One region of the Peribacillus sp. FSL R5-0717 genome, then DNA from elsewhere that is predicted to be linked to it. Evidence: riboswitches for the same ligand, from Rfam matches in the RefSeq annotation. Region 1 holds a riboswitch; each other region holds the start of a gene.
What was found. Region 1 has a riboswitch for S-adenosylmethionine ahead of NYE65_RS10650 (O-acetylhomoserine aminocarboxypropyltransferase/cysteine synthase family protein). Riboswitches for the same ligand answer to the same signal wherever they lie in the genome.
Positions count from the first base shown of each region.

Region 1 (9,878 bases):
GCTTCCCAATCCATTCAAATCATTCGTGAGCTTGGATTGAATGAAGAGATTGTCAATGTAAATGGCGGAGCCATCGCCTTAGGCCATCCACTAGGATGTTCGGGAGCAAAATTGACATTAAGCCTGCTTCATGAAATGAAGCGCAGAAACCAACAGTTCGGAGTCGTGACAATGTGTATCGGCGGCGGGATGGGTGCTGCCGGAGTGTTTGAATTAATGGCGTAATCCGACCCCTTCCGGAAGCTGTCATGCTTCCGGCGGGTTTACTATCTTAAACACATAGGAGGAAATAACATGTCCAATCAAACTACAGATAACCTCATTAAAGGCGGGGCCTTTTTAATAGAAGATATTACGTATGATCAAGTGTTTACACCGGAAGATTATTCTGATGAGCATAAAATGATTGCCAAAACTTCCGAGGAATTCGTAGTGAATGAAATTCTGCCGCAGGTTGAACATTTAGAAAACCATGAGTTTGACCGTTCCGTTAAATTATTGAAGCATGCAGGTGAAATCGGTTTACTTGGTGCTGATGTTCCTGAGGAATACAGCGGATTGGGTCTCGATAAAATCAGTTCGGCATTGATTACGGAAAAAATGGCACTTGCAGGCGGTTTCGGAATTACGCATGGTGCACATGTAGGTATCGGCTCTTTGCCAATCGTATTATTCGGGAATGAAGACCAAAAGAAAAAATACCTTCCTTTACTAGCAACGGGTGAGAAGATTGCTGCGTATGCCTTAACGGAACCAAGCTCAGGTTCAGATGCCTTGGGAGCAAAAACGACAGCGAAATTGAATGCAGAAGGAACACACTATATTTTAAATGGTGAAAAACAATGGATTACAAATGCAGGTTTTGCAGATGTCTTCTGTGTATACGCCAAAATCGACGGCGAACAATTCTCCGCTTTCATTGTTGAGCGTGATTATAAAGGCGTATCAACTGGGGCTGAGGAGAAGAAAATGGGCATTAAAAGCTCATCTACACGTACTTTAATCCTCGAAGATGTTCATGTACCAGTCGAAAACCTTTTGGGTGTAGCCGGAAAAGGTCATGTCATAGCTTTCAATATCCTGAATATCGGCCGCTATAAATTAGGTGTCGGTGCTGTCGGCGGATCCAAACGTGCCCTTGAGATTACAGCTGCTTATACGAATCAACGTCAACAGTTCAAAACGAAAATTTCCGATTTTAACTTGACGAAAGAAAAACTTGCAACAATGGCAGCTAAAATTTATGCAGCAGAAAGTTCTGTATATCGTACGGTTGGCCTTTATGATCAAAGACAAAGCAAATTGACGGATGAGCAAGTGAAAGATGGGAAATCAATGGCGGCTGCAATCGCTGAGTATGCCATTGAATGTTCATTGAATAAATTCTTTGCTTCCGAAGTTTTGGATTACGTTACGGACGAAGGCGTACAGCTTCATGGCGGTTATGGTTTCATGCAGGAGTATGAAATTGAAAAAGCATATCGCGATTCCCGTATTAACCGAATCTTTGAAGGTACAAATGAAATCAATAGATTGCTTGTCCCGGGAACATTCCTGAAGAAAGCACTTAAAGGGGAATTGCCGCTACTTCAAAAAGCTCAAGGCCTGCAAGAGGAATTAATGATGATGATGCCGGAAGAACCTGGCGATGAGCCACTGGCACAAGAAAAAATGCTTGTTAGGAACGCTAAGAAAATCGGTATTCTGGCAGCTGGGCTTGCGGCACAGAAATATGGCAAAAATCTTGATCAAGAACAAGAAATCCTCTCCAACATTGCTGATATCGCATCCCTTGCCTATGCAGCTGAATCCGTGGTATTGCGTACGGAAAAAGCAATTGCAGCTACAGGTCTTGAGAAGAACAAACAAAAAGTGCTTTACACTGAAATCTTCGTTCAGGAAGCTTTCAATGAAATAGAACAGCATGCAAAGGAAACGTTAATTGCAGTGGAAACAGGCGATACTCTTCGCATCATGCTTTCGTCGCTCCGTAAGCTGACAAGACACACTCCGATCAATGTCATTGCGAAAAAACGCGAAGCATCCGTCAAAGTAATCGAAACGGAAAAATATGCTCTTTAAGCAATGAATCAGAATCCGTAAAGGGAATGCCCGTAAAGGCATTCCCTTTATTTCCTTTGATGAAATCGCATTGGAAATTCAAAAGACATTTCGTTGTATTGCGTGGTAAAAACGGGTATTCTATTGATAGGTGGTGAAATGATGGGCTTAACATTATATTGGTACCCAAAATGCGGTACATGCCGTAATGCGAAGAAGTGGCTGGATAATCATGAACTGCAATATGAAGCGATCCATATAGCGGATAATCCCCCTTCGCGAACTGAAATAGAACAACTATATAAAAACAGCAATTTGGAGTTGAAGAAGTTTTTCAATACTAGCGGTCAAAAATATCGGGAGCTGGGCTTAAAGGATAAGCTGAAAGAAGCTTCTGAAGCAGAGATGCTTGATATATTGTCCACAGATGGCATGCTTCTGAAAAGGCCGATTGTTACGGATGGCACCAAAGTGACGGTAGGATTCAAAGAAGAGCAATTCGAACAGGTTTGGAACTGAAATTTCACAAAATATTTGGTTAATTCCTTACTTAAACAAACAATCTACCTTATAATGGAATAGATAAAATAAGATGTACATATGGAGGGTTAATTATGACAACAACACCAAAAGAACTTCGTTACACTAAAGAACATGAATGGGTCAAAACGGAAGATGGAACAGTGCGCATTGGAATTACGGCATTCGCACAGTCCGAGCTAGGGGACATCGTATTCGTTGAGCTTCCGGAAATCGGCGATGAATTGAAAGCGAACGAACCATTTGGAAGCGTTGAATCCGTTAAGACCGTTTCTGAACTTTATGCACCTATCAGTGGCAAGGTTGTTGAAGTGAACGAAGATTTAAGTGACAACCCTGAATATGTAAATGAGTCTCCTTATGAAAAGGCATGGATGGTCGTGCTTGAACCATCTAATAGCAGTGATATTGAAAACTTGATGAGCGCTGAAGAGTATGAGAGTTTAATCAACGGTTAAAAAAGAAAGGAGAGGGGGGACTGAAAAGGCCTGCTCTCTTTTTCATTTGGGTGAGTTGCGCACATAATTCGTGAGATGGAGTGATGGCATGGAGTGGGGCGAATTCGATAAAGTGATCATTGTAGAAGGCAGTTCCGATAAAAGAAAAGTTGCCTCCGTTTTAAATGAAGATGTGGAAATAAGATGTACGAATGGGACCATATCATTAACTAAGCTGGATGAATTAGTGGATGAATTGTTGGGCCGTGATGTTTATCTCCTTTTTGACGCAGATGAATCAGGAGAAAAGCTGCGGAAGCAGTTCCGAAGGGAAATGCCGGAAGCGAACCACCTGTATATTAATAAAATGTACAAAGAAGTGGAGAGCTCACCCGAACATCATATCGCAACTGTGCTCCTATCTGCCAATATGAATGTGAAAATGAAATTTTTAAGTCAAAGGGTGAACGACTAATTGATGCAGGAATGGAAAGAAGAAGAGTGTAAGCTTGCTGTTGAAAATGGGGAAACCTTTTGCTTATATTTATATACACCTTTATGCGGAACCTGCCAGGTGGCCTCCAAGATGCTGACGATATCCTTGGAGCTTTTTCCCGAATTGAAGGCAGGCAAAATGAATATGAACTATATCCAAGCAATTGCCGAATCATATGAAATCGAAAGTGTTCCTTGCTTATTGCTTTTCAAAGAAGGGCAGCTGCACAAGAAAATATATGCCTTTCAATCCGTTCCTTATTTGTACGGATTGCTTAAGGAAATCAGTTAGGAAACCAATCAGAACCGCGGTTGGTTTTCTTTGTTGCTGACATTTGAATGAGAGTAGGAAATAAACAAAGAATATTCTAACAATTCATTGACTGATTTAATCTAAAATGGTATATTTTGAATTAAGTAATGGCAGAATTTAATAGTTCTTATCAAGAGTGGCGGAGGGACTGGCCCGACGAAGCCCGGCAACCGGTATAAATTTTTATATACGGTGCTAATTCCAGCAGAGTGTTGGCTCTGGTAGATGAGGTGTGTTCTTGAAACCTCTTCTTATAGAAGTGGTTTTTTTGTTTATAAAAAGCCAGATTTCATATAAATCCAACTAAATCCATAGAAAAAAGGTGAAATTATATGTCAGAGAAAAAGTTGCGTTTCGAAACATTGAGTGTTCATGGCGGTCTGCAAGCTGATGAAACAGGTGCCCGTGCCGTTCCTATCTACCAAAGCAATGCATACTTGTTCAAGGACACCGACCATGCAGCGAATTTATTTGGCCTAAAGGAAAATGGCTATATATATACACGGCTTCATAATCCCACGGTCAGTGTTTTTGAGGAAAGAATGGCCTTATTGGAAGGCGGTATCGGCGGATTGGCAACGGCAAGCGGAATGGCCGCCATCTCACTTTCAATCCTGAATATCGCTGCTGCAGGGGATGAGATTGTTTCAGCCTCAACATTATATGGCGGTACGTATAACCTTTTCGAAAACACTCTTCCTAAATATGGGATCAAAGTGAAGTTTGTTTCTCCCGATGACCCTGAGAATTTTAAAAGGGCGATTACACCAAGAACTAAAGCCATTTTTGCTGAAACGATAGGAAATCCAAGTTTGAGGGTGCTCGATATTGAAGCGGTAGCGGAAATCGCCCACGAAGCCGGCATACCTTTAATCATTGATAATACCTTCGCGACACCGTATCTTTGCAGACCAATTGATTTTGGAGCGGATATTGTCATCCATTCCGCTACAAAATGGCTTCTTGGAAATGGAACGACGCTAGGCGGTGTCATCGTGGATGGAGGGAAATTCGATTGGAACTCGCCGAACTATCCTGGCTTCACGGAGCCTGACCCAAGTTACGACGGTCTGGTATACGCCGAGGCAGTTGGCCCTGCCGCATTCATAACGAAAGCCCGGGTCCAGTTACTCCGTGATTTGGGCCCTGCGCTAAGTGCCCAAAGTGCATTCCAGTTTACGCTTGGACTTGAAACGCTGCATGTAAGGATGAAAGAGCATCTATCAAACACCAAGTCTGTCATTCAATATTTAAAAAACCATCCTGCCGTGACCTGGGTTTCACATCCTGGTGATGAGGATCATCCCGATAAAGCCCTTGCGGATAAATATTTGCCAAAGGGAGCTGGATCTGTCGTCACATTTGGGATTCAAGGTAATCGCGAAGCTGGGGCAAAACTTATCAATTCGGTGGAATTATGGTCCCATGTGGCGAATGTAGGGGATGCGAAGAGCTTGATCATCCACCCAGCAAGTACGACCCATCAACAATTGAATGAGGCGGGTCTTGCGAAAGCGGGTGTAAGTGCCGATCAAGTCCGTTTATCGATTGGGATTGAAAATGTAGACGACTTAATAGAAGATTTGGAGCAGGCAATTGAAAAGGCGACGAAAATCGTCTCCTTGACTTCCAAAACGCTTTAAGCAAAGTTCCTGTTCATTCTTGTACTAGAAATAATATACATTGCGCTCCTTTTTTATCTATGATAAAATTTCTCCATACTAAAGAACTTAATGATGTACAAATATTCTATATATTAGCTCTTATCAAGAGAGGTGGAGGGATGTGCCCGATGAAACCCGGCAACCGACAAGGAGATTTCCTTGGAAAGGTGCCAATTCACACAAAGTTTAATCACTTTGGAAGATGAGAGGAAGGCCTGTTTCTTCACCTGCCTTTCTGCTCATGCAGAAAGGTTTTTTCTATTTTAATTGGGAAAACTTTTACATGATAGGAGAAACAGACTAATAATGTAGAGAAATCAACTAAGTTCATAGGTTTTATTGGATAAAAGAGGTGAGGGTTAATGATTACATTGACGAAAGTCAGTAAGCTGTTCCGAACAGGAAAAGGAAACAGTGAGACGATCAAGGCTGTAAATAATGTGAATGTTGAAATAAATAAAGGCGAGATTTTCGGGATCATCGGTTACAGTGGAGCGGGGAAAAGTACTTTGATCAGAATGCTCAATGGATTGGAAACACCGACAGAGGGATCCGTTGTGGTGGCTGAAAAGGAAATTTCAAAAATTAAAGGGGCTCAGCTCCGTAAGGCCCGTCAAGAAATCAGCATGATTTTCCAGCATTTCAATCTATTATGGTCAAGGACCGTTCAGGAGAATATATCTTTCCCGTTGGAAATTGCAGGAGTTTCTAAACCTGAACGCACCAAGCGTGTGAACGAATTGATCAAGTTAGTCGGACTTGAAGGCAGGGAAAAGGCTTATCCTTCGCAATTAAGCGGAGGGCAAAAGCAAAGGGTGGGAATAGCCAGGGCTCTGGCAAATGACCCTAAAGTGCTGCTGTGTGATGAAGCGACTTCTGCATTGGATCCGCAGACTACCGACTCCATACTCGAATTGCTTGTTGACATCAATCAGCGTTTGGGATTGACGATCGTCTTGATTACGCATGAAATGCATGTAATACGTAAAATCTGCCATCGCGTCGCCGTGATGGAAAGCGGGCAGGTTGTTGAACAAGGTCCTGTCCTGGATGTCTTCAAGAATCCTAAAGAACAAATGACGAAGCGTTTCGTGCAACAGGTAACGGAACCGGAAGAAACAAAAGAAACGATGGACCATTTGCTCGAACGCTATCCAGCAGGCAAAGTGATTCAATTGACCTTTGTAGGTGATCATGCAGAAAGCCCATTGATTACCAAGCTTGTACGTAACTTCGAGTTGGATGTCAATATCGTTCAAGGTAAGATATCCCAAACAAGAAGCGGTTCATATGGAACATTGTTTATCCATCTAGATGGTAAAGAGGATGAAATGCTCCGCGCAATCGAATTCATTAAAGCACAGCAGGTAGGCGTGGAGGTGATTACTCATGCTTGAAGAATTATTGCCGAATGTTGATTGGGAAGACATCGTTGAAGCTACGAAAGAAACGCTTTACATGACAAGCGTCTCTGTAGTGGCAACCTTTTTTATAGGCATAATACTAGGATTGATCCTTTTCCTGACAGGGAAGGGTAATATGTGGCAAAACCGGGCTGTTAACGGGGTCATGAGTGCTGTCGTCAATATATTCCGTTCCATTCCATTTCTTATTTTGATCGTGCTGCTCATTCCTTTCACTAAAGCGCTTGTCGGTTCCATGATCGGTGAGAACGCTGCACTGCCGGCACTTATTATCGGTGCTGCCCCATTTTATGCGCGTATGGTTGAAATCGGCCTTCGTGAAATCGATAAAGGTGTAATTGAAGCCGCTAAATCGATGGGGGCAAAAACGAGCACGATCATTTGGAAGGTCCTTCTTCCAGAGTCGATGCCTGCCCTTATTTCCGGGATTACGGTAACATCGATTGCATTGGTTGGATATACCGCAATGGCCGGTGTCATCGGCGCTGGCGGGCTTGGTAATCTAGCCTATTTGGACGGCTATCAAAGAAATCAAAATGACGTTACGTTTGTAGCGACAATCGTTATTCTAATTATCGTCTTCATAATTCAAATTATTGGAGATGTGATTACATCTAAATTGGACAAAAGATAAAGGGAGATGAATAGGATGAAAAAGTTTTTAGGATTTGCATTAATCTTAGTGTTATCTATCGCTTTGGCTGCTTGCGGAAGTGAAAAGGATAAAAGCGGCAGTGATACGGATAAAGAATCGAAGAAAATAGTTGTAGGGGCATCCAATGTTCCTCATGCAGAAATCCTTGAGGAAGCTAAACCGCTTCTTAAAGAAAAAGGAATCGATTTGGAAATTGAAACGTTCCAGGACTATGTTTTACCGAATAAGGCGTTGAATGATAAGGAATTGGATGCTAACTACTTTCAACACATTCCATATTTAGAGGGGCAAATTAAAGAAAATGGATATGACTTCGTCAATGCTGGCGGAATCCATATCGAGCCGATTGCTCTATATTCACAAAAATATAAAAGCATTGATAAACTTCCGGAAGGCGCAACAATTATTATGAGCAGCTCTGTTGCTGATCATGGACGCGCTTTATCCCTTTTGGAAAAGAATGGCCTGATCACTTTGAAAGAAGGCATCGATAAAACGACAGCTACAACGAAAGACATCGTTGAAAATAAGAAAAACCTTAAATTCGATGCAGATTATGAAGCGGCCCTGCTTCCTAAAATTTATGAGAGCGGCGAAGGCGATGCAGTCTTGATCAACTCCAACTATGCAATTGACGCCGGTTTGAATCCGCTTGAAGATTCAATTGCGATTGAAGATTCTGAATCACCTTATGTGAACGTCATTGCCGTAAACAAAGGTGACGAAAATAAAGAAGCAATCAAAGCGCTTGTAGAAGTATTGCATTCTAAAGAAATTCAAGATTTCATTCTTAAAGAATACAAAGGTGCAGTTGTACCGGCGGATAAATAATTCGAGAATGGCGGCCTGGTTTAATTCAGGTCGCAGTTTAAAAAGGTTTCGGAATGGTCTCATTCCGAAACCTTTTTTTTATTGGATTTGAATCATAATAGCCCTCTATATTTGTTATTGAGTGCCGATGGGCAGGGATAACAACCAAAACGCTCATATTACACATAGCCATGGTTGCGGAATCTGTGTCAACAGCTTAGGTTTTATTCATGTATGCTTCAGCAGTCAGTAACGGATTTGTGTTGGGACGATAATAACACCCGGAAATAATCGATTAAGAGCCTCTGATTGAACAAATGATTCATAAAGCTGCCGAACTTAGAGAAGTGAAGCACTTTATCACGGAAATCCTAACCGGCATTGAACGGAATATAGAATGTAGGTGAAAGTGATTCTATCTGATTGTGTAGTCTTAGTGGATTGGAACGGAAGGTACGAGACTCCTGCGGGAAAAGCGAGTCAAGGGGAGGCACCGCAGGCGCAAAAGCGCCGAGGAGGCTTCCGGACCGCCCGCGGAAAGCGAGTGCCTGAAGTGGAAAGTAACGTTCAAATTTTGAAAACGTAAAAATCTAAAAAACTGTAGACAAACTAAAAATTATGAGCGACGCATTATGTAAAAGCTGAACGGACAAACCAGCTCGCTATAATGATGATCCAGGTTGTTTCAGTCTGCGTCTTAATTTATTTCCTTTCATGTTTAATCAGGAAAGGAAAGGGTATAGAGATAATGAAGGTGAAAAAATGATACACAAATTTGAAAGGATGGTTCACTATCAATACTCTGGATTTAAATGTAACAAGCGAAATGGAAAAGGCGATGCAGTCTTCACATGGGATTGGCTACAGTGAGTACAGTAGAGACTTAGACCTCCGTATCGAGGTTGAGAAAGAACGGGATAGGGAACATGTAAAGTGCAACAAAATGGTCCAGGACCTACAACGCAAAATTCACGGCTAAGCATATAAAAGAATTCTTTAAAAGATCGGTCTGTAGAGGTAAAATGGAAAGTGGTCCATAAAATAAGGGTTTCCTTATTGGATAAACTTACATAATACCTGACAGTCCGATTTTTTTTTTAAGCGGAACGTTCATACCTTGCAATCGAATCCTTTGAACATATAGTAATAAGGACGAAGATTTGCCGAATAATAAGATAATTTTAACAAAAGCTAAAATAAGTATGAATATGCAGTAAACAGGCCATATCTGTTAGTATTGTAAGAATCGGACAGGTTTTTAACATGGCCGAAGTAGAAACCCTTATCTATTTAGTTGATTCCAAATTGGATTTGTTATAAAATTGGAATGAGAATAAAGTGAGAATGCTTTTACGGAAATTATAGTAATGAAAGTAATCTTTACTTTCTGGTAATAAAATTGGAATTAGTTCACGGAGGTATTATTATGTCAGCTTCTACATTAACGGTTAAAGATCTGCACGTATCAATTGAAGGCAA
Region 1 covers NZ_JBBOOF010000001.1:2,165,808-2,175,685, reverse strand. Annotated here, with positions in the region: gene NYE65_RS10680 (acetyl-CoA C-acetyltransferase) at 1-225, shown strand, start outside; gene NYE65_RS10675 (acyl-CoA dehydrogenase family protein) at 295-2,082, shown strand; gene NYE65_RS10670 (arsenate reductase family protein) at 2,224-2,580, shown strand; gene gcvH (glycine cleavage system protein GcvH) at 2,676-3,059, shown strand; gene NYE65_RS10660 (toprim domain-containing protein) at 3,148-3,513, shown strand; gene NYE65_RS10655 (thioredoxin family protein) at 3,517-3,825, shown strand; SAM riboswitch class I at 3,971-4,078, shown strand; gene NYE65_RS10650 (O-acetylhomoserine aminocarboxypropyltransferase/cysteine synthase family protein) at 4,179-5,489, shown strand; SAM riboswitch class I at 5,607-5,719, shown strand; gene NYE65_RS10645 (methionine ABC transporter ATP-binding protein) at 5,873-6,907, shown strand; gene NYE65_RS10640 (methionine ABC transporter permease) at 6,900-7,568, shown strand; gene NYE65_RS10635 (MetQ/NlpA family ABC transporter substrate-binding protein) at 7,584-8,420, shown strand; gene sufC (Fe-S cluster assembly ATPase SufC) at 9,826-9,878, shown strand, end outside.

Region 2 (9,878 bases), 670 kb from region 1:
ATTGCTGTAACGAGAAACGATAAGTATACGGAAGAACTGCTTAAACTTGGTGCTTCATATGTGATCGATACATCCCGATCATCATTACAGGATACTGTGATGGAACTGACGAATGGGCGCGGTGCGAAAGCGGCCATAGATTCAGTGGGCGGCATCGATGGTTCAGAACTGGCTTTTTGTGTACGGCCTAATGGCATCTTATTGACGATTGGCCTTTTATCAGGACAGGCTGTGAATTGGGCGGAAATTTCACGAAGGACAAAAGTGGAGGTTAAAATGTTTCATCTTCGGCATTGGAATCAGCAGGCTTCCGTTCGAACTTGGCAGGAAACATTTAACCTTTTGATGGGGTTCATTGCTGATGAAAAGTTGAAGTTCATGATGCCCGATTCCCACTACAGCCTTCAAAATGTTCAAGAAGCGATTATTGTCACGAGCAATAAAGGGAAGATATTTTTAAGCAGCTGATTTCGCAATGGATAACCACTTAATTGAAGCATTCATCTTGCTGCTCTTCCAATAGGTTCCTAAGGTAAAGTGAAATGGCCCCTGATAATATGGAATTACTTGATTACCTGTAAGGTGCTAGTTTAGAATGCGGAATAGGACATGTTGATACTGATACGACTTTGGAGGAAATACTTATGAAAACAATATATGTGAATGCTACATTTTTTACGATGGACAAGGAAAACCAAATCATTGAAAACGGTATGATGATTGTACAAGATCATACCATATCCTACATCGGCCAGCATGATGAACAGCAATTGGCAGATGCAGATCATGTGGTCAACCTTGGCGGGAAATGGATCATGCCAGGCCTTGTGAATGCCCATTCGCATATTGTAATGACCCTTTTACGCGGTATCGGGGATGATATGCTGCTGAAGCCATGGCTTGAAACGAAAATATGGCCGATCGAAAGCCAGTTTACAACGGAAATCGCCACTGTAAGTTCACAGCTAGGCATTATGGAAATGATGAAATCAGGAACCACGACATTTTCGGATATGTTCAATCCTAATGGAATAGATGCCGGTGCCGTCATGGAGACGATAGGCGAAACAGGAATGCGTGGAGCCTTTTCCTATACGATTTTCAGCTTGGGTACCGAAAAAGACCAAAAAGCGAACCTCATGGGGGCTGAGCAGTTTTCAAAAAACTATAAAGCATTTGCCGATGGCCGCCTGACTACCATGGTCGCACCACATAGCCCATATGCCTGCACGCCTGAAGCGATCATGGAAAGTGCACGAATTGCGAAAGAGAATGATTTGATGGTGCACATCCACGTATCGGAAACGGACTTTGAAATCCTCGACATCGAAAAACGTTACGGATCCCGTCCTGTCGAGCACCTTCGCCGTCTAGGCCTGTTCGATCAGCCCACCGTCATGGCACATGGTGTGGTCCTTAATGATGAAGAGCGGGCGATCCTAAAACAGCATGATGTTCGCGTTGCCCATAATCCAATCAGTAACCTGAAGCTCGGATCTGGGATAGCAGATGTCGTCAGCCTTCTTGATGCAGGCATTAAAGTGGGAGTGGCAACAGATGGCGTCGCCTCCAATAACAACTTCGATATGTTCGAAGAAATGAGGACAGCCGCATTACTGCAAAAAGGAATGTATAAGGATGCCACAAAATTCCCTGCCCAAACAGCACTCGCCATGGCCACAAGAATGGGCGCCGAAGCGATAGGCATGGGTCATACAGGATCACTGGAAGCTGGTAAAAAAGCAGATTTCATCACCATTTACCCGTATAACAAAGAACATCTGCAGCCACTGAGTGAAGCCTATTCACACCTGCTCTATGCAGCACGCGGAAATGACGTATGTGATGTATACATTGATGGAAAAGTGGTAGTGAAAGATGGCCGCTGCTTAACGATCGATGAAGAAAAAGTAATCGCCGAAACCAATCGTCTGCAAGGCACCCTATCAAGATAACACTGATGGGAAAACGACCGGATGCACAAAAGAAAGGAGCTGCCATTGGCAGCTCCTTTTTTTTATGGGTTGCGGGAGTAACTATTTAGAGGTATCGAATGGCAGTAAAAAAGGAATGGCCGCTAGTATTGTGGAATAAATGTTCTTAACACTTAGAAAAATCCGTCGTGAGTCCAGTTTCTTAATAAGAAAATAGGTAGGGCAAAACGGTTAAAAAAGAAAGGCTCTTTTCGTAAAGATTGTTGTTTTTAAAACGAAACGATTTAAGGTTGATTGGAGCGGAAGTGCGAGACTCCTGCGGGAGCAGCGGGACAGGTGAGACCCCACAGGCGTTTACGCCGAGGAGGCTCACCGCCCGCCCCGCGGAAAGCGAGCATCTGGAGGGGAAATCAACCACTCTACATTACTTGGTAAATAGCAACAAAGTATGGAAAAACAGCCAAATAAAAAAAGAAAAAAATGCTGCTGACCGCAATTATAACCAAACCAACTGGATATAAAATCTTTGCCAGCATTGATCATGAACTTCACCAATAGTTGAAAAAGGAGGACAAGATGAATGGACAGGGAATCTTCATTATTAAAAGAGCATTTGTATAAGCTGGAGGAGAAATTGTTAAAATTTGAAGTTCGTACATCTCCAGAAGAGCTTTCATCATTATTGAAAGATGATTTCTTTGAGTTCGGCAGTTCGGGTAACATATGGTCAAAAAGCGATTTTATGGGGCAAGAGGGTGCCGGATCGGTGAACATGACCCTAAGTCAATTTGAGATGCATCCATTGTCTGATGATACCGTGTTAATTACATACCGGATTTTTGATGAAGATAAGCTGGAACATACCTTAAGAAGTTCAATCTGGAAATGTGCGAATGAAAGATGGCAGATGTTTTTTCATCAAGGCACAAAAACAAAAGGGCCCCTTTAAGACTTTTATTTATGAAAAAGAAAGTACTCCCTGCTTGAAAACTATTTCACTAAAATGATAGGGGTGGATGAAGTTGATCTTTCGTACCATTGATACGGACAAAGATAAAGATACTATCATTAAATTTCGGAAAGATTCCTTTGTTGTAAGTTTTGGAACTGAAGCTGGTTTTGGAGATGAACATGCCTATCTGCAACGAATGGAAGAATGGGTCCGCAAATTTCCGGATGGACAGGTGATCATTGAAAAGGACCAAGAACCGATTGGACAAATGGAACTTCAAATTCGGGAGTACGAAGGAACTGAAATTGGCTATGTGAATCTATTTTATCTTATTCCCGAATACCGCAGTAAAGGCCTTGGCAAGGAATTGGTCCGCTACGCAGAAAACTTTTTCAGGCAATTTAATGTATCCGAATATCAATTAAGGGTTTCTCCGGATAATCAAAGGGCGATTTCTTTATATACGAATTCAGGCATGGTGAAGATAAGGGAAGAAAATGAAAAATACCCTGTATGGAGAATGAGCAAATCATTATAAAAGTAGAAATATAAAATATATTAATATAATAAAAAAGTATCGATTCACTATACTATGAAACTATTTATAGCGATGAAAAATATGGTTGACTTTAGCGAAATTAGAATATATAGTGAAGGACATAATTAAATATAACGTTAATTCTTATCAAGAGATGTGGAGGGACTTGGCCCTATGATACCTCGGCAGCGGGTTTTTACTTTTGTAAAAATACTGTGCTAATTCCAACGGACGAAAGTTTGAAAGATAAGAAGGAGCTTTTCTTAGATAATTAATTTAAGAGTTTACTCTTTTTTATGTCTAAAAGAGGCCTCTTCTGTCTGATGACGGAAGAGGCCTCTTTTGTTTATTCAAAATGTATATGGTTATTTTGAGAATGGGTGCAATTACTCGTGAGTTTCGCGCAATAATCGTGAGTTTGGTGGATTTACTCGTGAATTTTGCAGACTTACTCGTGAGTTTGGTGCAGTTACTCGTGAATTTTGCAGTTTTACTCGTGAATTTCGAAAATGTAACCCTATTATTATGAAACGTTGCAAAGCTCTTCTCTCTGGATAAGGAATGCGTACAAATAAACAACAAGGGGGAGATTGGATGATTGAGTTTCAGGATGTTAAAAAGGTTTATCAAACAAAGAAACAGACTGTCGAGGCTTTGAAGGGCATTGACTTGACAGTGGAAAAGGGGGATATATTCGGGGTAGTCGGTTATAGCGGGGCCGGAAAGAGTACGTTGATCAGGTTGGTCAATTTGCTTGAACATCCTTCAGATGGTTCGGTAATTGTTGGTGGCAAGGATTTAACCAAATTAAGCCCGAAGGAATTACGGGCAGAAAAGAAAAAAATCGGGATGATCTTTCAGCATTTCAACTTACTAAACTCAAAGACTGTTTTTGATAATATTGCCATGCCGCTGGTATTATCGGGAACTCCAGCTAAGGAAATTCAAAAACGTGTAGGCGAGCTGTTGGAGTTCGTTGGCTTATCGAGCAAAGCAAAGAGTTATCCGGAACAATTATCCGGCGGGCAAAAGCAGCGGATCGGCATTGCGAGGGCATTGGCTACGAATCCATCGATCTTATTGTGTGATGAAGCTACGTCGGCATTGGATCCACAAACAACGAGTGCAGTTCTGCAGCTCTTAAAAAAAATTAATAAAGAATACAATATCACCATCCTGCTAATCACTCATGAGATGTCTGTCATTCGGGAAATTTGCAATAAGGTAGCGGTCATGGAGGGCGGCTGCGTCGTTGAACAAGGTTCGGTTTTCGAAGTTTTTGCCAAGCCGCAAACGGATATTGCAAAAAACTTCGTGAGAACGGTCATACATGACGAAATTCCACAAAGTTTCTTAAAAAGCATAGGGTCCCATATCCCGATTATTTGGAAAATTAATTTTATTGGAACTACTTCGGGTACTCCTTTACTATCAACCATCTCGAAGAAATATGATGTTCATTTAAGTGTCTTATCAGCCAATATTTCTGAAATCCAGGAAACTCCTTTCGGGAATTTGATCATCGAAGTGACAGGGAGCAAAAATGAGGTCGACAAGGCTTATCAATATATTAAAGATGAGGGGATTCTCGTCCAGGAGGTGCAAGTATAAATGGGTAATACGCTTTGGGGAATGGAAATAACGGCAGAGCAGCTGTCGACAGCTTTCGGTGACACACTTTATATGGTAGCCATCTCATTGATATTTTCCGGATTGATCGGGCTTCCGCTCGGTATCCTGCTTGTCATTACAAGAAAGGGTCACATCCTGGAGAATAAATGGATTTTTAATGTATTGAACCCGATCATCAATATCCTGCGGTCCGTTCCTTTCATCATCTTGCTTGTAGCACTCATTCCGTTTACAAGAATGATTGTCGGCAGTGCGATCGGAACGAATGCGGCCATTGTTCCGCTAATCTTTTACGCGGCTCCTTATATTGCCCGGCTTGTGGAAAACTCGCTGTTGGAAGTGGACAAAGGGATCATCGAGGCAGCTCAGGCGATGGGGGCGACAACATGGCAAATCATTTACCGCTTTTTGATTCCCGAGGGACTTAGTTCGTTGATCCTGACATTTACAACAGCGACAATCGGGCTTGTTGGATCTACGGCGATGGCAGGTGCCGTCGGTGCAGGCGGGGTCGGGGATTTAGCCTTGGCTTACGGTTACCAAAGGTTCGATACGATGACGATGATCGTCACAGTGGCGGCGCTCGTGATCATCGTTCAATTATTGCAATCCACCGGGAACTTTATTTCAAGAAAAATAAGAAGAAGATAAAACGAACAGGAGGCAGGAAAAATGAAAAAAATCTTATTAACGATCATGGTATTGGCATTGGCCATCGTGGCTGCAGCATGTGGAAACGATGAGGGTGCATCAGGAAGTTCGGATGATGTAAAAACTGTGAAAGTCGGTGTCAGCAGCGGGGATACGAGAACATGGGAATACATTGTCGATTTGGCGAAAGAGGAAGGACTTAATATCGAACTGGTCACTTTCAATGATTATATCCAACCGAACCTTGCGTTAAGCGAAGGTGAAATTGATGCCAATTCATTCCAAACCGTCGCCTATTTCGATGAATTCGTTCAAGATCAAAATCTGAAATTGGAGGCCATCGGGTCGACTGTCATTGCACCTATGGGCCTTTATTCAAAAAAACATAAAAGTCTCGAAGATCTTCCGGATGGTGCTACGATAGCCGTTCCGAATGAAGCAACAAACTTTGGCCGTGCACTGCTCCTGCTTCAGGAAGCTGGATTGATTACATTGAAAGAAGAATTCAATGGATCGGGATCATTGGAAATCATTAAGGAAAATCCGAAAAACTTGAAAATCCAGCCTGTTGCTGCCGGCAATACACCGCGTCTATTGGATGATGCCGATGCTTCAGCCATCAATAATAACTTTGCCGTCGAAGCAGGCCTTACATTAAAAGATTCTTTATTCCATGAAAGTAAAACGGCGAAACCATATATTAATATCATTGCAGTTAAAAAGGGAAATGCCGATCGTCCTGAGCTGCAAAAATTAGTGGAGCTTTATCAATCGAAAGAAGTGGAAGCGTTCATTGAAAAAACGTTTAAAGGAAACACCATTCCTGCCTATGTTTCTGTAGATGAATTAGTGAATTATCAAGACGCTTGGACAAAACCAGCTAATGAAAAGTAATGATGTATTCAAGAAAAAGGGGAGATAAGAGCATGGCGAGAGAATCAGTGCTGAAGCAGCATAAGCAAATCATTGAAGATCATATCGACCTTAATTCCGATTTATATATCGAAACGAGCCAAGCCATTCATGCCAAACCTGAAATTGGGAATCAAGAGTTCTTCGCCTCGGATACATTAACCGGAATACTTCGAAATGAAGGATTTGAAGTGACCCGCAATATTGCCGGGCATGAAACAGGATTCATCGCCAAAAAAATCTCTTCAAAGAAAGGACCTACAATTGCCTTTTTAGCCGAGTATGATGCATTGCCGGGTTTAGGCCATGCTTGCGGCCATAATATCATCGGAACAACGAGTGTTGCGGCAGGCATTTCCCTGGCTCAAGTGCTGGAGGAAACGGGCGGAGAGGTGATCGTTTTCGGAACACCGGCTGAAGAGGGTGGGCCGAATGGAAGTGCAAAAGGAAGCTTTGTGAAGCACGGTCTATTTGATGGGGTGGATGCGGCCATCCTTATCCATCCTGCAGGAAAAACGGGTGTAACAAGTCCGTTTTTGGCTGTCGACCCCCTTGATTTTCATTTTTACGGGAAGTCAGCACATGCAGCAGCTGCACCTGAAGAAGGCGTGAATGCACTTGACGGTGTGATTCAGCTGTTCAATGGCATTAATGCTTTGCGTCAGCAGCTCCCGGCCGAGGTCAAAATTCATGGAATCATCACCAATGGCGGGGAAGCGCCTAACATCATTCCTGAATATGCTTCCGCCAGATTTTACATTAGAGCAACAACATGGAAACTTTGCCAGGAGGTATCCAATAAAATACGTGCAGTTGCTGAAGGGGCAGCACTTGCCACAGGAAGCACGGTTAAAGTGGAACGTTTCCAAAATGAAGTACTCGATTTTGTCATCAATCCAGTTCTGGATGAACTGCTAAAAGAAGAACTGACTCAATTAGGGGAAGCGGTGGCTCCTCGAAAAGAGAGTGGCTTTGGCTCGACGGATGCAGGTAATGTAAGCCATGCAGTGCCGACAGCACATCCTTATATAAAAATTGGACATGATGAGTTGATTGCCCATACGAATGAATTCCGCGACTGTGCCAAATCTCCTGCTGGAGACAAAGCCATCCTGACCGGAGCAAAAGCTCTAGCACTTACAGGGTATAAATTGCTTTCGGATAAAAACCTGTTGGATCAAGTGAAAGCGGCATTTCATGAAGCGAAGCAAAAATAAATAAGATGCAGGAAAAAAATAGTTGACTACGGAGCATGTAGTTAGTATTATAATAATACCAAGTAATTAAATAGGAATTATAGGTTAATTGACCGGAAAACCGGAGACTTTTCTTTCATGTAAAGAGGTGTCTCCGGTTTTTTGTGAATGGGCAAGTCAATACGTATTAAAAAGGAGGATTTATCATGGGGATATTATTGCGTAAAGCCATTGAGAAAAAAAGGAATTTCCTGATCAATAAGTTGATTAGCAAGGGAGTTTATAAAAAGAATGACATCCATCTATTTGAATTGACCTTAACCGATTTAGAGAATGAATATATTAAAATAAGCAAAATCGAAGAGAAGGAATCCGCCGATCATTCCCCCTGTCTAGGGATACATTTCATATAATATCAGAATAAAAGGAGAGGGTGAAATGAGGAAGGGTGTGGAAGGAAGGCGGAAGGAATTAATTTATAAACTTATGATCCATACTGTAAATAAAACGGTGGAACAGCTTATGAAGTTAACCTTGAAAGAATTGGAAACGGAATATAAAAAGGTTCAAAATGACTGTCACCCCCATAGTGATGCGGGTTCCATACATTGGATCCATACAAAACGGCAGTAGGGTGAATGTGGAACCTTAATTCACCATAAAAAATTTCATCATTTTGCTAACGGCTGCTTGTGCTGATTCTGCATGATATTTTGAATGGTAAGGATCGCTGAATCCGTGTCCCCCCATGAATTTATGAACTTCGACATCCTTACTTTCTAAAGCTGAAATTAACTCGTCGACATTAAATGATGGCTCTTCTAATGGGAAAAATAGCAGTGCAGGGCATCGTGGCGCCAATTCTGCATAATTCCTAATACGCGAACCGTAGTAACCAACAATTCCATCGACACACTCTTCCTCACTGCACAGCCAAGCTACAGTTGCCCCTGCACTGAATCCAAGAATGAAAATCTTTTGGTATGCATCTTTTATATCCGACACTATATCCTTTATCTTATATAAAGCACCCGTGAAACCCACGTTCTCCATAAAATGCCGATAAGCAGCTTCCTCTTGGGAATAATCAAATGGCGTCTCACGTTCTAACAAATCCGGACAGATCACATCAAAACCCTGTTTTGATAATAACTCACAAAAACCCTGCATATGTCGGTTCAGGCCATATATTTCGTGAATGACAATGATGACAGTATCGGACTTTTTCTGTATGTTCAGCATGTATAACCTCCTAAAACTGTGTAAAAATTAAAAACTAGATAGATAAAAGCCAACCAATTCTTTTCATCCTTAACTATTACAAATCATAAGTACATTACCATCAGGATCTTGAAAGTTAAAATAAGCAAAGTCTCCAATACGCTCTATTTCTTTAACAATACGTATGTTATTACCCTTAATGAATTTATAGGCTTCGTCTATATCCTTTACGTAGAAATTAAACAATACATTGTTGCATGGTTCGAATCTATAATCAGGATCTAATGTATGGTCATCTAACGTTAATCCAGTTTCATATGTTATAGGAATATTGTAAACAGGCGATTCTACAGAATCACTATTATGAGGAATGCCAAGGAGATTACTATACCATCCAACTGATTTTTTTAAATCTTTAACATGAATGAAAACATTGTTAACTTTAGGGTAAATAGGAGAATTTATTGATTTCATACTTTTCCACCTTTCGTTAACCTTACCTAAGAATTCACGAATCTCGATAAAAAACCTTTTTTAATCATTGAGTAGACTCCATATTCAACAGCTGCACAGAAACGCCCATTTTTTTTAATATGTGTCAGCCTTTTCCCCATTATAATAGATAAAGAAAAGGTTGTTTAAGACAGCCCTTATCGTTAGCTATTCCAAATGCGTAGTACTATTTGAAAATCTTATAAGTTTGTATGGATGATCAGTATACTCAAGAAGATGTATTCCTGTATTATCAGAATTGAACCATACATCATTAATTGCGGGTGGTAATTGAAGAAAGCTTTCAATTATTTTAGTAATCATCCCTCCGTGGGATATAATGGCGATTC
Region 2 covers NZ_JBBOOF010000001.1:1,496,033-1,505,910, reverse strand. Annotated here, with positions in the region: gene NYE65_RS07325 (zinc-dependent alcohol dehydrogenase family protein) at 1-468, shown strand, start outside; gene NYE65_RS07320 (amidohydrolase family protein) at 645-1,955, shown strand; gene NYE65_RS07315 (nuclear transport factor 2 family protein) at 2,515-2,883, shown strand; gene NYE65_RS07310 (GNAT family N-acetyltransferase) at 2,957-3,424, shown strand; SAM riboswitch class I at 3,566-3,677, shown strand; gene NYE65_RS07305 (methionine ABC transporter ATP-binding protein) at 4,019-5,035, shown strand; gene NYE65_RS07300 (methionine ABC transporter permease) at 5,057-5,707, shown strand; gene NYE65_RS07295 (MetQ/NlpA family ABC transporter substrate-binding protein) at 5,729-6,601, shown strand; gene NYE65_RS07290 (M20 family metallopeptidase) at 6,634-7,836, shown strand; gene NYE65_RS07285 (Fur-regulated basic protein FbpA) at 8,022-8,228, shown strand; gene NYE65_RS07280 (Fur-regulated basic protein FbpA) at 8,254-8,448, shown strand; gene NYE65_RS07275 (dienelactone hydrolase family protein) at 8,464-9,057, opposite strand; gene NYE65_RS07270 (VOC family protein) at 9,127-9,510, opposite strand; gene NYE65_RS07265 (histidine phosphatase family protein) at 9,697-9,878, opposite strand, start outside.
Region 2: another riboswitch for S-adenosylmethionine. It lies ahead of NYE65_RS07305 (methionine ABC transporter ATP-binding protein); the one in region 1 lies ahead of NYE65_RS10650 (O-acetylhomoserine aminocarboxypropyltransferase/cysteine synthase family protein).

Region 3 (9,878 bases), 1.6 Mb from region 1:
ATTTTATCCTTACCCGTTTTTTCCGATCCAATCTCCGTCTCATACCATGCGGATGAAAGGTCAATTAAAATAGGCCCATTCTTCGCTTCACTCATGAACCAGACTCCCTTGCAAGACGGGACATTCGGCGAGATGGAAAAATTTTATCAGGAAATGAAATCATATTGTAATCAGCAAGGCAACCCCTTCTATTTAGTTAAACTACAGTCTCTTCAAGATGGGGTTGTGGAAGGCTACCTGCCAGGGCAAGGTGGCTGGAAAGCCTTGCCCCTCCCCATCCCTGATGTATTTTATAACCGGATACATTCGCGCAAACTTGAGCAATCGCCTTCTTTCAAGCTGTTTAAAACTGAACTGGAGGAACGGTCGATTCCGATGTTCAACGGAAGGTTCCTCTCCAAACATGATGTACACGAACTACTGATCTTAGAGGATGAGCTATTGCCAAATTTGCCAGAGACGATATTGTTTAACGAAAAGGAACCTTTCTTGACATTTATAGAAAAGCATTCGGTAATCTACTTTAAACCCGCATCGGGCAGCCAAGGCAGGAATATTTGCAGATTAACGCAAGTAGCTGGAAAATGGAAAATCGAGCAATCCGGACATCTCCAGAATGTACATTTTGCTGATACGGATGAAAAGTTGTTTGAAACCTTAAAAAATTTTTCCAGAAAACGATCTTTCATTCTTCAAAAAGGGATTTCCCTATTCGAAACCGATCAGAGAAAGGTTGATTTCCGCATACTGCTTCATCGGAACGAACAGCTTGAATGGAAAGTTACATCAATGGTTGCCCGGATTGGGGATCCTGGTACTATTGTTTCCAATCTTGCACAAGGCGGAGTGATGAAAAATGGGCCGGATTTTCTAAAAGAAGCATTTGAACTTCAGGACGCCAGCCGCATATATCAAAAGCTTGTACGCTTGGCTAAAAACACTGCGGAGGCCTTAGTCGAGAACCTTGACGATTCATTCGGTGAGCTAGGGATCGATTTAGCACTGGATACCGATACCCATCCATGGATCATCGAAGTGAATTCAAAACCTTCGAAAAAATTTCAAGGCAACTATGAAACCTTTCGTCCATCAGTAAAATCAATCATAGATTTCATGCTTGCCCTTAACCGCGAAAACCATCCATAAAAGGAGTTGCTAGCACGTGTTAATAGGATTAATGGCCGCGTCGGATACTCATGAAAACAACTACTTCACCGAAATAGCCAAAACCGCTGAATCATTTAATATGAAAGTTTGCAAATTCTCACCGGAAAATATTGATATGGATTTGAAAAAAGTGAGGGGCGAGCGTTTTGATGCCGAGAACGAAACTTGGATCGCCACATCTTTTGATTTACCTGATTTTGTATATGATCGCTGTTTTCACGGTTTAGTCCGTGAATCAACGGAAACGCGACACAAAATCGAGTGGTTAAAAGATAACTCGAATTTCTTAGGACTGGGCCTTCCTGGTAAGTGGGAAGTGTACCAAATCCTAAAAAACCATCCACACCTACAGGCATTTTTTCCAGAAACCGTACAAGTGACGACACCTGAAGATATTATAGGACATTTGGAACGCCTGGATAAAATCATCATCAAACCTGAATTCGGTGCAGGCGGTACAGGAATCTATCTCCTTTCAAAAACCGAAGACGGGACTCTGGTTTCCATGACGAAAAAGGGCACCAAATATGACCGCCCATTCTCCTCCAAATCTCAGCTTAACAAATGGCTGCAGCATTTATTAAATCGATACCGTTATCTTTGCCAGCCATATTTAGAACTTTGCACCCAAAATAATGAGCCATTCGATTTACGGATTTTACTTCAAAAAAACAAGAAGAATCAATGGATGGAACGGGGCCGCGGAATTCGTACGGGACAAAAAGACGGAATTACTTCAAATCTTGCCACAGGCGGGGAAGCCATTTCATTGGATACCTTCAACAAAAGAAACCCGGAAACGATTTCGATTGCTGTCGAACAAAAGATTCATCATATCCTTCGCACCCTGCCCGTTGAAACCGAAGCTGTCTTTGAAAGATTATTCGAGTTGGGAATTGATCTAGGCATCGATAAAAAAGGCCAAATATGGATAATGGACATTAACTCGAAGCCTGGTAGGAAAATCATTCAGGCACTACAGCCGGAGACCATGAAAGATATTCATCGAGCACCGTTTCAGTATAGCCAGTATTTAGCCGAACAGCTTCAGAAAGCAGGTGAATAGGAAGTGAGAAAGACTTATCCTGCCGAAATTGCCGCTATCCCTGGCAATGTTCTCTACTACCCTTCAGAGCTTGGAGATTTGGCAGAGATTGAATTAATTTATTTCGGACGGCATTCATGTCCTGCCATCGTCAAACAAAACCCGGCCGTCAATCAAACAATGGTACTATCGAAAAGTCTTGCGGAATCTCTACTATTCGATCATACCGATATTCCCCTTCATTTATTCATATACGGCAAGAGCATCCATATCGGACCGCTTGTCGGAATCTTTTCCTCAGGCTTCACGGGCCTTTCAAACAAACCTTTAGGGGAGAGATCTGAATTTTTCGCAAAGCTCCTTTCGCTTAGCAAGACCACAGGCTGTATTCCCTTTGTTTTTGGAGAGAATGTAATCAATTGGGATGAGGAGACAATCAAAGGCTATGTATTTGATAAAGATGACTGGAACATTTATGAATTTCCTTTTCCTAATGTCATCTATGATCGGCTACCAAATCGGTTGACGGAAAACCGTGATGGACCTAAAGAAGTGAAGCAGAAATTCCAAAAAATATATACCATACCATGGTATAACCCCGGATTTTTCAATAAATGGGATGTAAATGAAAGGTTATGTGCAGATGAGCGGGCACTGCCTTATTTGCCGGAAACGTATCCATTTCAATCCATATCCGTGGTGGAAACCCTTCTTTCCCATTACCGGCAAGTTTATATAAAGCCCATTCACGGCAGCCTCGGTCTAGGGATTCACCAAATTCTTTATGATAAGCATGAGAATGTTTACTATTGCCGCTATACAAACGAAGCAAAAGAAAATAAACTGCAACGGTTTTCGACATTGGAATCCATCGTTAAACACATTTTTCACGACCGCCCGCTCGAGAATCTGATCGTGCAGCAGGGCATCCCATTAATTCGATCTGAAAAACGTCCAGTGGATTTCCGGGTCCATACGAACAAGGATAGTAATGGAAAATGGCAGGTGACCGCGATTGCCGCAAAAATCGCCGGCGCCGGCAGCGTCACGACCCATATTAAAAGCGGGGGTGTCATCAAAACGGTTGCCGAACTGTTTGGAGATGACGATGAGGCGACAGAAGTCGAACGAAAGCTATCGGAAGCCGCACTGATTTTAAGTGACAGTATAGAAAAGAACTTGGACGGCATCATCGCAGAAATAGGATTCGATTTTGGATTGGATAAAAAAGGGCAGGTTTGGATGTTTGAAGCCAATTCCAAGCCTGGACGTTCCATATTTTCCCATCCAAAACTCAAGGATTTCGAATTGCTGACCAGAAAGCTAAGCCTTGATTATGCCATTTATCTTACGGAACAGACGATTACAAAATCAATCAGAGTGCCGCAATGAACATTTTTTATGATATCCCCACTGAAAATTGGCACCACACTCATGAGAATGCGGAACTTTTCGCCGGCTCTGCCGAAGAAGAAATCAGCTATAAAAAGAACCATTCGAATCAACCTCTAATTCCAATCACAATATTTCCGGGTAACCGGATGCTTACCGTCGGAATTTTAACTGTTTCCAATCCCAAAAAGGAATCAGGTTTGGGTGGAAACCTGACCCTTTTTCGGGACTTATCATTATATTTATTGAAACATGGAATATTGGCGTATGTATTCACAAGAAATGCCCTTCATTCCGAGTCGATGAAAGGGTATCTTTTTTCCTCCATTTCAAACAAGTGGATTGAATGTAAAGTGCCCTTCCCTGACATCGTCTATAACCGTATCCCCTGGAGGAGCTATGAGGCGTCAGAGGAATTCCAACATCTTATCACACATTTTAAAGATAACCGAATGACTCTATTCAACCCCTGTTTTATAGATAAATATGTGATGTTCGAAGCATTAACTGAAGATGGATCCCTCACCAACCACCTTCCGCCCACCATGGTCTTACGAAACAGCAATTGCCTTGATTCTTTCCTGGAGACATACAGGCATATATACCTTAAGCCATGCAAAGGAAGCCAAGGGAAGGGCATTTATACCATTATCAAAAAAGATGATGATACCCTATTGTTCAATAGCTTAAAGCATAGTGAGTCCTTCCCTGATTTTGCGTCCTTCTGGGATACAAAAAAAAGGGATTTATTAAAAAGGAGTTATCTTGCTCAACAGGCGATCATACCAAAAAAACTCTTTGGACATCGTTATGATTACCGGATTCTCGTCCATTATGAAAAAGGTTTTTATAAAGTGACCGGCAAAGCGGTAAGGATGTCGCAAACCCAGGAAATCACCACCCACACTCCCCGAGGCGGAAAGCTTTTTCCTTATCAGGACCTTAAATCAAAAAAACTGGATCTGAAATTAGCGAATGTCGCCCAAAAATGCGGAGAGATACTTTCAAAAAAGATCGGGTTTCTCGGAGAGTTTTCCATTGATATAGGGGAAGACGAATCGGGCTCGCTTTTCATATACGAAGTGAACTCAAAGCCGATGCAATTCGATGAAGAAGAAATTGAAACAAACAGGCTTTTGCATTTAAAAAATCTTTTCATTGAATTAACTTTTTCCAACCTGAAAAGAAAATAACACCTCCAGCTGCCGTTTTCCATTATAATCGAATGAGAAACAGTATATATGGAGGTAATACATATGATCACTCATTTTCAATGGGAACCATTGCATAAGAATCTGCCAGGATGGAAAATTTCCTTTTATTTCAACAAGCAGGCAGTCAAAGCCTTATATCACAAAGATGGATCCATCGAGTGGACAGCCAATCCGCCTTCCGAAACAGATGAAACCAAACTCAAAAGCATGATACATGATTTAATGATCTTCCATGTTTATGAATGAAGCCCCTTTACATTCATGAAATCTAAACAGAATAAAAAAAACTCCTTTGCCTAAACTAAAGAAAAGGCTAGGAGGGATTTCTTTTGGATAAAGAAAAAATGACATTTTTGAAGGATACCGAATATGATGGCAAGGACTCCGTTTACCTGGATATCGACCGTATCATCAATGAAGGAATGGCGGGCGGAAATGTGTATGAAGTCGCTAACCTTCAGAACATCGAAGAAGCACATGATTTTTATGATGAAACAGATCCCAATGTCAATAAATGAATAATGTGGGCTCTCTTATGGAGAGCTCTCTTTTATATCAGTCAGACCGTTAAACGGATAGCATTCAAATAGTCCCATTCTCCCTTGCACTTAAAATATTTTCGTTTAATATCGATGTAATGATATGCTCTGAATCCTTCATGCCCAGATATCTCGATAAGGGGATAGCGATTCGGTAAAACGACCTGCTGGATTTCATGAACGGTCAGCCCTTGAGAATGCAAGCGTAAAATTTCCCCTTGGAGATTTTCCAGATAATCCAGTTTTTTTCGAAACATCTCCTTCCCATCAGGGACATGCCCAGCATGACAGCAAAACACTTCCCCGAAGTCATAATGAAGCAATCTTTTTATGGAATCGATGATCACCGGGACGGACTCTTCCCGTAAGACAAGTTTTGTTTTTGGGGTTACGAAAAGGTCTCCTGAAAAGAGCACGCCATTATTGTGATTCAAATACACCATATGGTCCTTTGCATGACCTGGGGTAAAAATCGGCTCCCACGTTTGAGTACGGGAATGAATGGCCTTCCCCAGAGGCTCAGCTTTAAAGGCGTCTCTCTTTCCCCAGAAAATTTTGCGGTATTCAGGATATTCAGCATCCTTTGCACAAACCTCAATCGACATCGGGTGAATGAAAAGAGGGACCTTTTTATGTTCCTGTATCCAGGCAGCCCCCCCTGTATGGTCTTCATGATAGTGAGTCAGGGCCACTGAGTCGAAGTCTGCGGATTCATAGAATGGAATAAGCTCTTCCAATAAAATCTGTGCGCCAGTATCTATCAATAGGCCATCCGTTAAAAAGACATACACACTCATCCCCGCCTTGTTCCCACCAGGAGTCCCATGCACGCAAACCACATCATTTATCGTCTTGATCTCTATCATTCGGTTTCCTCCCCATCATTGTATAAATATAGTTTCATCTTCCTTTTTTTAACTTTCTATAATAAATGTAGTACCACTTTACCTTTTTGACAAGGAAATATTGGAATGAATAGCCTCGATGAAAATGCTGGATTATTGCATAATAGCCCATTTTCCATGAATCGTTTTAACGGACTGTACCAGATTTAATGACAAAAAAATAAAAGTAACGATTGACAATGCCGGATTTTACAAATAATATAGATTATATTATAAAACTTGAAATATTCTAAAATAATAATTTACTTATCAAGAGTGACGGAGGGATCAGGCCCTGTGATGTCCGGCAACCGCCCTTAGGGAACGGTGCCAATTCCTGCAGAATGATTGCATTCTGAAAGATAAGCCGAGATATGATTTCGCTGCCTCTTTCTGAATGATAGAGGCAGCTTTTTTAATGTTTAAGGGGGAAAGCTCATGATTGAAATCCGTTCAGTCCGAAAGGAATACGTCTCGAAGAAAAACCGAGTTATCGGAGTGGATAACATATCTTTAACCATTCAAACTGGTGAAATATATGGAATTGTCGGCTACAGCGGAGCTGGAAAAAGCTCATTGCTCCGCTGCTTGAATTTGCTTGAACGTCCGACAGGTGGAAATATCATTATCGACGGCATTGATTTAACCTCTTTATCTAGCAAAGAGCTTCGTAAACAACGGCAAAAAATCGGAATGATATTCCAGCACTTTTCCCTGGTCAGTTCAAAAACCGTTTATGAAAATGTCGCGTTCGCCTTAAGGGCCGCGCATCGATCGAAGGACGCGACTAAGTTACGTGTATTGGAATTGTTGGAAATAGTAGGGCTCAGCGATAAGAAAGATGTCTATCCTGCACAGCTTAGCGGTGGACAGAAGCAACGGGTCGGCATAGCTCGCGCGTTAGCAAATGAACCCACTGTACTATTATGTGATGAAGCGACTTCAGCCCTTGATCCAACCACTACAAAAGCGATTTTACAGTTATTGAAAAAGATAAGCAGTGAGCTTGGTATCACCATCGTGTTGATTACACATGAAATGGAAGTGGTCAAAGAACTATGCCACCGAGTCGCCGTGATGCAGGATGGCCGGGTAATTGAAGAAGGACCCGTTTATGAAATATTTTCACAGCCCAAACAGGAGTTAACGAAGCAATTCATTAGCAGTGTACTGGATTTCGAACTCCCTTCGCACTTGATTGAAGAAAGTGAAGGTACGATTATTAAGATCCAATTCGAAGGGCAAACCGCCGGTGAATCGATTCTTTCGGATACTCTCCAATCCCATGCAGTAAAGGGAAATATTTTACACGGTAAAATTGAGTATATCCAGGATGTTCCTTTAGGCATTTTAATCATCGAGTTAATTGGCGATGCCGGCCAAATTCATTCGGCATTGGAATATATAAAAGATCGTTCCAGTTCTGTGGAGGTGTTAAAACATGTCACTGCTTAATCCCATCGTCAATATTTTACCTGATCTTAATAAAGCCTTTCTTGAAACGATTTATATGGTCGGCGTTTCTCTTGCAGTAGCCCTGCTGATCGGTTTACCGCTTGGAGTATTGCTATTTACAACAACCAGGAATTTATTTTTTGAAAATGGCATCGTGAATCGATCTCTCGGTTTCGCAGTCAATATTGTCCGTTCAATCCCGTTCATCATTCTCTTGGTCGCCCTCCTTCCTTTAACGGACCTACTTACAGGATCGACGATAGGGCCAAGAGCAGCTTCTGTTTCCCTGTCCGTATCCGCAATACCTTTTTTTGCAAGGATTGTTGAAACGGCATTACGTGAAATAGACAGAGGAGTGATTGAAGCTGCAATTGCCGTAGGTGCCACCCCATGGATGATCATTAAGGAGGTACTTCTTCCAGAGGCAAAACCGGGAATCATTCAAGGACTGACATTAACGACCATTTCGCTAATCGGTTACTCAGCAATGGCTGGGACAATCGGCGGTGGCGGAATTGGCGACCTGGCCATCCGGTACGGATATTACCGATATGACAACACAGTCATGATCACGACGATCGTCGTGCTGATCTGCCTTGTGCAACTCATTCAAATGGTTGGTGACAAAGTTTCATACATAGTTAACAAGCGATAGGTTCAATCACTTTTTTTAATGACTCAATACATTTCATTACTCAGGAGGAATTTCAAATGAAGAAAATAGCTTCGTTATTATCAGTCTGTGCACTTGCACTCGGCTTGGCAGCTTGCGGGAGCGATGATGCATCCCCAAATACAGAAGACAAAAAAGAATTGAAGATCGGGGCGACTACCGGGCCGTACGCCGATATGGTTAAGGAGGCCATCAAACCAGGTCTGGAAGATCTCGGATACAAAATAGAGATCGTCGAATTCACCGACTATATCCAGCCGAATAAGTCGCTTGGCAACAACTCGATCGACGCCAACCTTTTCCAGCATAAAGTGTACATGGATAACTTCGCTAAAGAAAATGATTTAAAGCTTTCCGACCTTATCATAGTTCCAACAGCGCCAATGGGCATATATTCTAATAAGTATAATTCATTGAAAGAAGTGAAAGACGGTACATCCCTTGCAGTGCCCAATGATCCGGTTAACCTGGCACGTGCACTAAAAGTGCTGGTGGATGAAGGGGTGATTGAAGTCGATCCAAATGTCGACCCTTTAAAAGTATCTGAAAAGGATGTAACGAAAAATCCAAAAAACATCCAGCTAAAACCATTGGAATCCGCTCAGTTGCCCCGCGCAACAGACAGCGTCGACCTATCGGCGGTCCCTGGCAACTTTGCTCTTGCAGCGAAAATGGACCTCAAGGATGCCCTAGTTTTAGAAAACATGCCGGATATGTATCGAAACGTTGTTGCAGTGAATACAAAAGATGTAGACTCTCAATTTGCCAAGGATATTAAATCTGTAGTGGAATCCGACCAGTTTGAAAAAGTGATCGATGACAAATTTGCCGGATTCGGAAAACCAGACTGGATGAATTGATCAAATAATCAAGGCCTGCTTCCCCTTTACCGGGAACAGGCCTTTCATTAAGGAGAGAAAATATGAATACCTTACTGGAGGTCCGCAGCGGCCCCGCTTATTACGCCTGTAAAGCAAATGTCCTTGAAAACCTGCAAGTGAAACTGAGTAGAGGGAACATTCGTAAAGTGCTCGTTATTCATGGACAAAAATCCTGGGAAGTTACTGAACCCATCTTTCCTTCCTTAGAAAATATTGAGACGATCTTTTTCACATACGGCGGGGAATGCAGTGACCCGGAAATTGAACGCGTCAAGAAGGCAGCTCTTGAACATGGTGCAGATGCCTTAATTGGCATTGGCGGCGGTAAGTTGCTCGACCTCGCCAAATCGGCCGGAAACTCGCTTCAAAAGGAAATCATCCTCATTCCAACCTTGGCTTCCACCTGCGCTGCCTGGACACCGTTGAGTATCATTTATGATGATAATGGTTCATATGTCCGTTATGATATTCATGAAAAAAGCACTTGGATGTTATTGATCGAACCAGGAATTCTTCTTAATTCGCCGATTAACTATTTACGTGCTGGAATCGGCGATACATTGGCGAAATGGTACGAGGGCAATGCACTGGCCGAAAAGCTTGCCACCAAGTCCGTTTGTATTGAATT
Region 3 covers NZ_JBBOOF010000001.1:3,746,321-3,756,198, reverse strand. Annotated here, with positions in the region: gene NYE65_RS18100 (YheC/YheD family endospore coat-associated protein) at 1-1,146, shown strand, start outside; gene NYE65_RS18095 (YheC/YheD family endospore coat-associated protein) at 1,163-2,233, shown strand; gene NYE65_RS18090 (YheC/YheD family endospore coat-associated protein) at 2,237-3,604, shown strand; gene NYE65_RS18085 (YheC/YheD family endospore coat-associated protein) at 3,601-4,797, shown strand; gene NYE65_RS18080 (YheE family protein) at 4,861-5,064, shown strand; gene NYE65_RS18075 (hypothetical protein) at 5,148-5,336, shown strand; gene NYE65_RS18070 (MBL fold metallo-hydrolase) at 5,378-6,223, opposite strand; SAM riboswitch class I at 6,506-6,610, shown strand; gene NYE65_RS18065 (methionine ABC transporter ATP-binding protein) at 6,680-7,696, shown strand; gene NYE65_RS18060 (methionine ABC transporter permease) at 7,683-8,351, shown strand; gene NYE65_RS18055 (MetQ/NlpA family ABC transporter substrate-binding protein) at 8,408-9,229, shown strand; gene NYE65_RS18050 (iron-containing alcohol dehydrogenase family protein) at 9,292-9,878, shown strand, end outside.
Region 3: another riboswitch for S-adenosylmethionine. It lies ahead of NYE65_RS18065 (methionine ABC transporter ATP-binding protein); the one in region 1 lies ahead of NYE65_RS10650 (O-acetylhomoserine aminocarboxypropyltransferase/cysteine synthase family protein).